4 regions of the Pseudocolwellia sp. G5-9 genome follow, and region 4 is predicted to be linked to each of the others. Evidence: predicted binding sites of a transcription regulator. Region 4 holds the regulator's gene; each other region holds the start of a gene.
What was found. Region 4 encodes sigma-54, which starts transcription at its own class of promoters, with help from an activator protein. Its sites were predicted from a motif close to GTTGGCACGNNNNTNGNNT; they were not measured.

Region 1 (2,207 bases), 430 kb from region 4:
TTCCATAGCATTAAGTAGTTTTTGTTGAATACGTTTACGCTCGGTAATGTCTCTAAAAATTACCACCGCACCAATTAATATACCGTGTTCAGTTACTGGCGTACTAGTGTATTCTACTGGGATAGGTTTCCCTTCTTTTGACCAAAACACTTCGTTATCAACGCTATGTATTTCACCGTCGTTAAATGCCGCGTAAATAGGACAATCGTGCGCATGGTAATGACTTCCGTCAGGATAAGTATGGTGAATCACTTCATGCATTTTTTTACCAATAATATCTTCTCTTTTCCATCCCGTTATTTTTTCTGCCGCTAGGTTTACAAAGGTTGTATTGCCTTGATCGTCAACACCATAAATACCATCGCCTACCGCGGTTAATAACAGCTGATTTTGTCGTTCTATTTCTTCAAAAGCGGTTTCGTTTTGACGCCAATGCGCTAAACCTGATTGGTAATTAGATTCAACAATGGCCTGATGATAACGAGCAAAGCTTTCTACACTTTTTTGGCAACTCATTAATATATGTTCATCAATCTGCGTTGCGTTGATTTCTAAATGGATAATCTCGCTGTTCACTTTAATGCTTAAATCGCTCGACCATGCATCTTTTTGAATAAGTACTTGCTGAGTAAAATGTATCAGCTGCTCTAAACATTCATGAAAGAACTGCGTGACCTTATAGTTTTTTAAGTTATTATTATTTAAAGCAAATAACCTTTTGGCTTTGCTATTGGCTTGCAAAATTTGGTTATTAGTTGGGTCTATTAACAACATGGCTGTGGGGGCGTTGCTAAACAAATGATCTCGCATTTTCTTTATACCTCAGTATTACTTCTTAGTCATTTATACAATTGTTAGGCCAAACAACGAATTATCGTTACTCGAACCACGAAAAATCGTTATCAACGAAATATCGTTGACTTCAAAATCAATGACTTTTAATTTTTTACCTTAACAATCAAATGAATAGAAAAACAAATGCTATGGCACAGTTATCGCTATATCAGGTTAACGGTTTGTTTTATGTTTGAAAAAATTAGCCAAGCTAATAGCATTTCAAGAGTTTTGCTCTAAATAAGTGCAACGCATCAATAAAAGCATCTAGGTAAAAATTCAAACAATACATATTTTAAACTTAGCGAGGAAATACCATGACGATGACACGCAACGAAGTAACCGAATTAATTGTGACTCAAAAGCTTTATAAAAAAGTTTCGTGGGGAGATTTAGCAGAAGTAATCGGTTTAAGTAAAGAATGGACAACAGCCGCTTTGCTAGGCCAGATGACATTAACAGCGGATCAAGCTGAAAAAATCGGCGCAGTGCTCGACCTACCTGAAGACGCCATTATTCAACTACAAGTGGTTCCATATAAAGGTTCATTACCAACTGCAGTACCTACAGACCCACTTATTTACCGTTTTTACGAATTAATTAACGTATACGGCACCACGTTTAAAGAACTTATTCATGAAGAATTTGGCGACGGCATCATGAGTGCTATCGATTTTAATATGGACTTAAAACGAGAACCTAACGAGAACGGCGATAGGGTTCAAATTCTATTAAGCGGGAAGTTTTTACCTTACAAAACTTACTAACCATTAATAATAAAACTAAATTAAGTGAGAAATAATCATGGCTTATATTGAACCCAGTGAATTCGTAACCAAAATGGTCGATTCTGGTGAGCAGAAAGTTTACATGTCTACCAAAGACACTATTATTCGTGCCTTTATGGCTGGCGCTATTCTTGGCTTAGCCGCTATTTTTGCTATTACCGTAGCCACTAAAACTGGCAGCCCTATTTTAGGCGCTTGTTTATTCCCTGTTGGCTTTATTATGTTGTACCTAATGAAGTTTGATTTATTAACCGGTGTGTTTACGTTAGTGCCTTTAGCCTTATTGGATAAACGACCTGGTGTTACCTTTGGCGGCGTTATGCGCAATTGGGGCTTGGTGTTTGTGGGGAACTTTGCCGGTGCGATGACCACCGCTTTCTTTATGTCGTTTATTTTAACCTATGGTTATTCGGCTGATGGTGGTGCTATTGCTGCTAAAGTCGCTTCAATCGGTGAATCGAGAACCTTAGGCTATCAAGAACATGGTATTGGTGGTTGGTTAACGATTTTTATTCGCGGTATGTTGTGTAACTGGATGGTGTCTATGGGCGTGGTTGGCGCGATGATTTCAACTTCTGCCGGTGC
Region 2 (2,207 bases), 440 kb from region 4:
TGGTTGATAACCACACATTCATAAGAACTTTTTCTACGTAGTTTTTAAAGGCTTAGTAAAGCATTACAATACTACTTAAAGGATTAAGGATAGTGCCACATATCGATGAATCGTCACCACGCATAGCCAAATCATCAATATCCCTAAATAAACTCGTTTTGTTGGTTTGTTTACTTGTGATTGCATACTTTGGGTATGACAGATTTACTTTGCATCAAACAGAGCAACAAGAAACCGCAGTTTATATTTTAGAGCCTCAATTTAATGATATTTATTTTTTAGATTTAAGGTTACTCAATGGTAAATTAGATCTTAAAAACAAATATCAATTAGCTAAAGTTGTTCGTGTTAGTGAGGACAATGTAGCTATAGTTTATGGAAAGTTTTTCTATCAATGGCAATATTAGTATTCGGTATGGTGATCTAAGTAATAGTAACTATTTTACGTTAATACCGGATTACATTCCTTTGAATAAAATCAAAGAAATGAAGAATAATGGGTCTATTTATTTAGTTAAACGACCTATTGGAAATAAACTCTATGGTCACGCTGTTAGTCATTAATAAAGCACAAGATAACACTGAACTCCAATCTAAAATTATCGTTAGCTTTTTTGTTATTTAAACCTCCTCAAAAACATAACCTCCCGTCTACATTCTTTAACGTTAATCTCTTCCGTGTAAATCTTTCACGTAGGGTGTGTACATCTTACGTCTGCAATTTATTGTTTTTTCCTATATTTTAATAATCCTCATGTTTTCAAGTGCTTACGTTTTTATTTTAGTTGGTACAGATATTGAACCTTATTAAGTGAACATTAAACGTTTAGGCGTAACGAGCGGTAACAAGGTATGGCATTTAATACTGACGTGGTTCGTTATTATTCTGAAATATGTACATTTTGTTGTTACCTAAACGTGAGAGATATTAGCTGAGTACATACAGGCTTATGACTTTAAACAAACGACTTGTAGGAGACCACATGAAGATATTTGAAGCATTACGTAATGATCACGATAAACAAAGGGCACTTATTAAATTGTTGCTAGACACTCATGGTGATTCAGACGTTAGAGCCGAATATTATCAACAGCTTAAAGCTGAATTAGAAACCCATGCCGTAGCGGAAGAAAGACATTTTTACGCGCCATTGATGCAATTAGACAATACGGTTGATCTGTCTCGACACGGTGTTGCCGAGCATCATCAAATTGATAAGTTTATTGCTGAGTTAGATGCGTTAGATATGAGTTCGCCACAATGGTTATTAACATTTAAAAAATTAGCTCACAAAGTAGATCACCATTTAGAGGAAGAAGAGCAAGAGTTCTTTCAGCAGGCAGGTAGAGCATTGTCTGATGGTGAAAAGGAAAAACTAGCGGATCATTATCTTACTGAAATGGCGTCTTAATACGTTATTGAACGAGCTTAAAAATACTTAATTTAATCTTAATTACATTCAACAGAAAAGGATAATTAACATGGCACAGTCAAAACAAGAAACTAAACCTGTAATCAAAAAAAATGTAGCACAAGAGCATCCAGTAGCGGATAAGTTACAAGGTACTTTACATGAGTCGGTAGACACTTTAGCCGAGAAAGTAGGCTCAGCAGAAGACACTTTGCGTGCAACCGCTCAAAGCAGCTCAGCAACGCTGGCGCAAAAGCAAAGTGAATTAAAAGAGAAATGGGATAAATCTGGCGTTAAGCAATATGCTATCGAAAATCCTGTTGCTACCGCGGGTATAGCGTTTACCGTAGGTATGCTGGTGTCGTCACTTTTAAAAAGAAGATAAGCGAGGCATAAATTAGCATGAGCATTCCAAAACAAGAGCATACCGTTAAAGAACATCACGAAGAGCGCATGGAGCAAAGTGCTTCTTTCAAGAAAACCTACGACAGTATTGAAGCTTTATTTGGAAGTAAAATTGCCAGGCTAATCGCCTCTAAAAACCTTGTAGTTGCTGAGGCTAAGCTTAGCCTTAGCGCTATTTTGTTATCGTTTGCTATTAGCTTAACGCTTGTTGTTATAGGAGCGGTAATATGGATACTGTTAAATATTGGCATAGGTTTAGTGGTTTATAAATTTATTGATTCTATAAGCCTGTCTATCATTCTGTTACTCGTTGTTAATACGTCTTTAGGTTTATGGTTATTTAAGCAGTTAAAAAGTATATGGAAATTAGTGGGATTCCACTCGACGGTT
Region 3 (2,207 bases), 1.3 Mb from region 4:
TCTTTAGAGGTACTAATAACCTTAACTTTATAAGGGCTCACGTTAAAACCTGAATAAGTTTTACCTGAGTCACTAATAAAATTATTTGCATGAAGCAATGAAAACTCGTCGCCCACTTTAACGCCTTGATTTTCACCTAAATTAAATAAAATGGTATCGCCTGCAACTTGTACTATTTTACCTCGAGTAGGTTGACACATCATATTTTCATCAATGTCTGAAATCATCATATCAAGTGTGCGATCAATACTATTTCCATATTCACTTAACCAAAAAGTATTACTGGTTACGTCTATTGGCTCTCTTTTATCGAAAGTCCACGGTGCTGTATTATGATATTGTTTGTCCAACACTAACTCACCATTACTGCCATTGTATATATATAAGTTTATTTTAAAGTGACGATCAAAATGGTCTTTTTGCCAAAACTTTAACTCGCTGTTTGTACGCTGAGTAAGAGACAGATCAGGAAACTCGATAAACATAATAAACTGTGTGTCTGTATGATCTGATAACGACATAGCGAGATTTTTAATTTTTTCGTACTGCATGCTTTCATTATAACGAGAAAAACCAGACTTACTTTTGATGGCTAATTTACTATCTAAATAATAACCTTCTTTATTTATTTTATCTGACAACTTACGTATAACTTCAGTATCTAAAGCATAAATCTTTCCAATATTCGCTTGTTCACGATTTAAAATATTGCCTCGCGTTAATAATACTGATTTACGATAATCAGCTGAAAAGCATTGTTTTTCTTGAGGAAAAATATCAGCTCTAATTTTTACCGTCAATAAGTCGCCTTTATAAGTTTCTTCTATTAATTCGAATGAATTCACCGTACCAGAAGCTCGAACACTAATTTGATCTTGAGTAAGTACGCCGTTAATCACCTGCTGAACACTAGAAACAGAGGCCCCTGCAACGAGTAAAGCACGTTTAAGAGCATTTTCCATTGCCGTTGTACGAGCACTTTGATGATTTCCATTCGCAATATGAGCTTGCCCTTGAGTTTCATACCATTGTGTAAAAGCCGAAAAGCTAGTTAACGCAAAACTTAACAGTATTAACAATTTTTTCATATGAAATCCCAATATATTAGTAGGTTGTTCTATAGTTCAAGCTAGCATGCACGTTTTATGCCCATAAAAGCATTTACGGTCTGACTTAATTTAGCTAATTATTTAAGTGCTATACATTTCAAGACCTATATATTGGCTTGAATTATGCTTTAGTTTTAGTCAGAAGTAACGAACAACTGAGGGATGCTCAATGAAAAAGTGGCTTATTCCATTACTGTTACCGACGTTATTGTCGTGTACAAGCACTAAAGATGAAAATTTTTATAAATCTACTCATGTAGATCAAAGCGAAATTAACAGTTTCGAATTACCTAAACACGCTATAAACGACGTGGTAAAAGGCTTAGCTTACCAAATGCTAGAGAGTAGCTCTTTTGTGAGCCCTAAAACGCCAATAGCTGTCGCCTCGTTTGTTGACTTAAAAGATTTAGAGTCAACAAATTGGTTGGGAAATCAATTATCTGAAAACTTCATTCATGAACTTCAAATGCATGGAATGGTGGTTATTGACTTTAAAACGACTGGACATATTCGTGTAACCAAAGATGGCGATTACGCATTTACTCGAGATTGGAAAGAGTTACCTGAACGCCAGATTATTGACTATGTGGTAACAGGCACCATGATGGAAAAAGACGGTGGGGTTATGGTAAATGCTCGTATGATTGGTATGCAATCACGAGTTGTTGTGGCTAGTGCACAATCGTTTATACCTGCTTGGGTGCTAGGCGAAACCTTAAACAATAATGAAACAGTTAATATAAAAGACGGATTAATTATTCGCGACAGTACAATGTTAGAGAAAGACAATAGAGCTGTTGAAATTCAACAATAATGGTACATGATGATGAATAAATCTTACATAACGTTATTTTTTACTGCAATGCTATTTTGTTTAAATGGATGTTCGACGATTTATGATAAACATGTGCAATGGGAAACACCTAAACCAGATAGTTTCCCTGTGCTTCATGCGATTGGACAAGCGCCTATTAGCTTACAAAAATCACCCCATAAAACGCAGCAAATGCTGATGGCAATAAATGCGTCTAAACTTGCCGCCTATGCGGAATTAGCTGAACAGGTATACGGCCAACAAATTGATGGTAAAACAAGTAT
Region 4 (2,207 bases):
AGACCCAAAATTTATATTATTAGATGAACCGTTTGCCGGCGTAGATCCTATTTCTGTTGGCGACATAAAAAAAATTATTATTCACTTAAAGCAACGTGGTATAGGTATATTAATTACAGACCATAATGTTCGAGAAACACTCGATGTTTGCGAGCATGCGTATATTGTAAGTCATGGTGAACTGATCGCTGAAGGGACCTCTGAAGAAATACTTTCCAATCAGCATGTAAGAGATGTATACCTTGGTGAACAATTTACGCTATAGTTATCTATAAGCAGTCAACAATATTTATATTGTTTTATCGTTTTGTATTATTAATGAATAGGATAAAAAATACGTAGATGCGCCCTTCTTTACAACTCCGTATCGGACAACATCTAACGATGACACCGCAGTTACAACAAGCCATCAAGCTGTTGCAACTCTCTACGTTGGATTTACAACAAGAAATTCAAGAGGCATTGGAGAGTAATCCTTTGCTAGAAGTTGATGAAAGTCCTTCTAATACCCAAGATGAATCAGTCAATAATTTAGAAGATGCATTTTCCGCAAATGCGACAAAAGAAATAGATTCAAAAAAAACAGACGGCACTGAAGACTCTTCCCCAACTATAGATGAAATGACAACCACAGAAGCCATGGGAAACACAGATATTCCTGAAGAGTTAAACATGGATACTACGTGGGACGAAAGCTACAGTGCTGGCGTATCAAACACAGGTAGCATTAGCTCTCCTTCTGAAGATTATACCTACCAAGGCGAAACTAAAGACTCGCTGCAAGATCACCTTTTATGGCAAATGGAATTAACACCTTTTAGTGACACAGACAAAACCATTGCAATAGCGATTATTGAAGCCATAGATGAATCTGGATATTTAACCGTTTCCTGTGAAGATATTTTAGACTGTGTTGGCATTGAAGGTGTTGAACTCGATGAAATACAAGCAGTACTAAAAAGAATTAACGTATTTGATCCTGTAGGTGTAGGGGCTCGTTCAGTCTCTGATTGTTTATTGATTCAACTGAATCAATTTGAACTAACAACGCCTTGGTTAAAAGAAGCCAAGCAAGTTGTTAAAGATTATATCGATCTACTAGGTAGTAGAGATTATCGTCAGTTAATGCGTAAAACACGCTTAAAAGAAGATCAATTACGTGAAGTCCTTCGCTTAATTCAATCATTAGATCCTCGTCCTGGTGACAGCGTAGTTAAAAGTGACGATCAATATGTTATTCCTGACGTATCCGTTGAAAAGAAAAATGGTCGTTGGGTTGTTGAGTTAAATCCAGATACCGCGCCTAAGTTGTCTGTTAACCAACAATATGCAGCAATGACACGTACCATGAAGTCAACAAACGATACACTATTAAAAGTGTCTAATTGTATTGTTCAGCGCCAGCAAGGCTTTTTTGAGCATGGCCCTGAATCTATGCGACCTATGGTTTTAAACGATATAGCCGAAGCCGTTGAAATGCATGAATCTACTATTTCACGTGTAACAACACAAAAATATATGCATACACCAAGAGGTATATTTGAACTTAAATACTTCTTCTCCAGCCATGTTAGTACCGAAAATGGTGGCGATTGCTCCTCAACAGCAATCAGAGAGCTTATCAAAAAACTTGTCGCCGCAGAAATTCCTGCCAAACCATTAAGTGATAATAAAATGGCAGAAATACTCGCCGAGCAAGGTATACAAGTGGCTCGTCGAACCGTAGCAAAATATAGAGAATCGTTGTCCATTCCACCATCAAACCAACGAAAAAGTTTAATTTAATTTTTCAAATATCACTAAAAGAGGGTTTAACTTATGCAAATCAATTTAACTGGTCATCATGTAGAAATCACAAACTCTTTACGCGAATACGTTAATACGAAATTTTCAAAATTAGAACGTCATTTTGATCAGATCAATAATGTTCATGTTGTGTTAACCATTGAAAAATCAAATCAAATAGCTGAATCTACTGTTCATTTAAAGGGAACAGAAGTACATGCTACAGCAGAAAACCATGATATGTATGCCTCAATTGACGCTTTAATCGATAAACTAGATCGTCAAATATTAAAACACAAAGGCAAAACAACCCACCATTAACCTATAAAAAACAGGCTTTAGTAGTAATTATGACTTTGCAAGATATCTTAATGCCAGATTGCACATTTTGTGCAGTATCTGGCTCTAGCAAAAAGCGCGTT

Region 1: a site for sigma-54 is predicted at 983-1,001, ahead of cynS (cyanase). Genes of this name have one in related genera too.
Region 2: a site for sigma-54 is predicted at 785-803, ahead of AC0L5Q_RS13830 (hemerythrin domain-containing protein). Genes of this name have one in related genera too.
Region 3: a site for sigma-54 is predicted at 1,220-1,238, ahead of AC0L5Q_RS17395 (FlgO family outer membrane protein). Genes of this name have one in related genera too.

What each region holds. Positions count from the first base shown of each region.
Region 1 covers NZ_CM147893.1:3,177,647-3,179,853, reverse strand. Annotated here, with positions in the region: gene AC0L5Q_RS13780 (sigma-54 interaction domain-containing protein) at 1-810, opposite strand, end outside; gene cynS (cyanase) at 1,152-1,601, shown strand; gene AC0L5Q_RS13770 (formate/nitrite transporter family protein) at 1,639-2,207, shown strand, end outside.
Region 2 covers NZ_CM147893.1:3,190,323-3,192,529, forward strand. Annotated here, with positions in the region: gene AC0L5Q_RS13820 (hypothetical protein) at 1-7, shown strand, start outside; gene AC0L5Q_RS13825 (hypothetical protein) at 93-407, shown strand; gene AC0L5Q_RS13830 (hemerythrin domain-containing protein) at 984-1,412, shown strand; gene AC0L5Q_RS13835 (DUF883 domain-containing protein) at 1,483-1,797, shown strand; gene AC0L5Q_RS13840 (hypothetical protein) at 1,815-2,207, shown strand, end outside.
Region 3 covers NZ_CM147893.1:4,015,946-4,018,152, reverse strand. Annotated here, with positions in the region: gene AC0L5Q_RS17400 (flagella assembly protein FlgT) at 1-1,088, opposite strand, end outside; gene AC0L5Q_RS17395 (FlgO family outer membrane protein) at 1,279-1,923, shown strand; gene AC0L5Q_RS17390 (LPP20 family lipoprotein) at 1,930-2,207, shown strand, end outside.
Region 4 covers NZ_CM147893.1:2,750,435-2,752,641, forward strand. Annotated here, with positions in the region: gene lptB (LPS export ABC transporter ATP-binding protein) at 1-265, shown strand, start outside; gene rpoN (RNA polymerase factor sigma-54) at 343-1,785, shown strand; gene hpf (ribosome hibernation promoting factor) at 1,819-2,106, shown strand; gene ptsN (PTS IIA-like nitrogen regulatory protein PtsN) at 2,136-2,207, shown strand, end outside.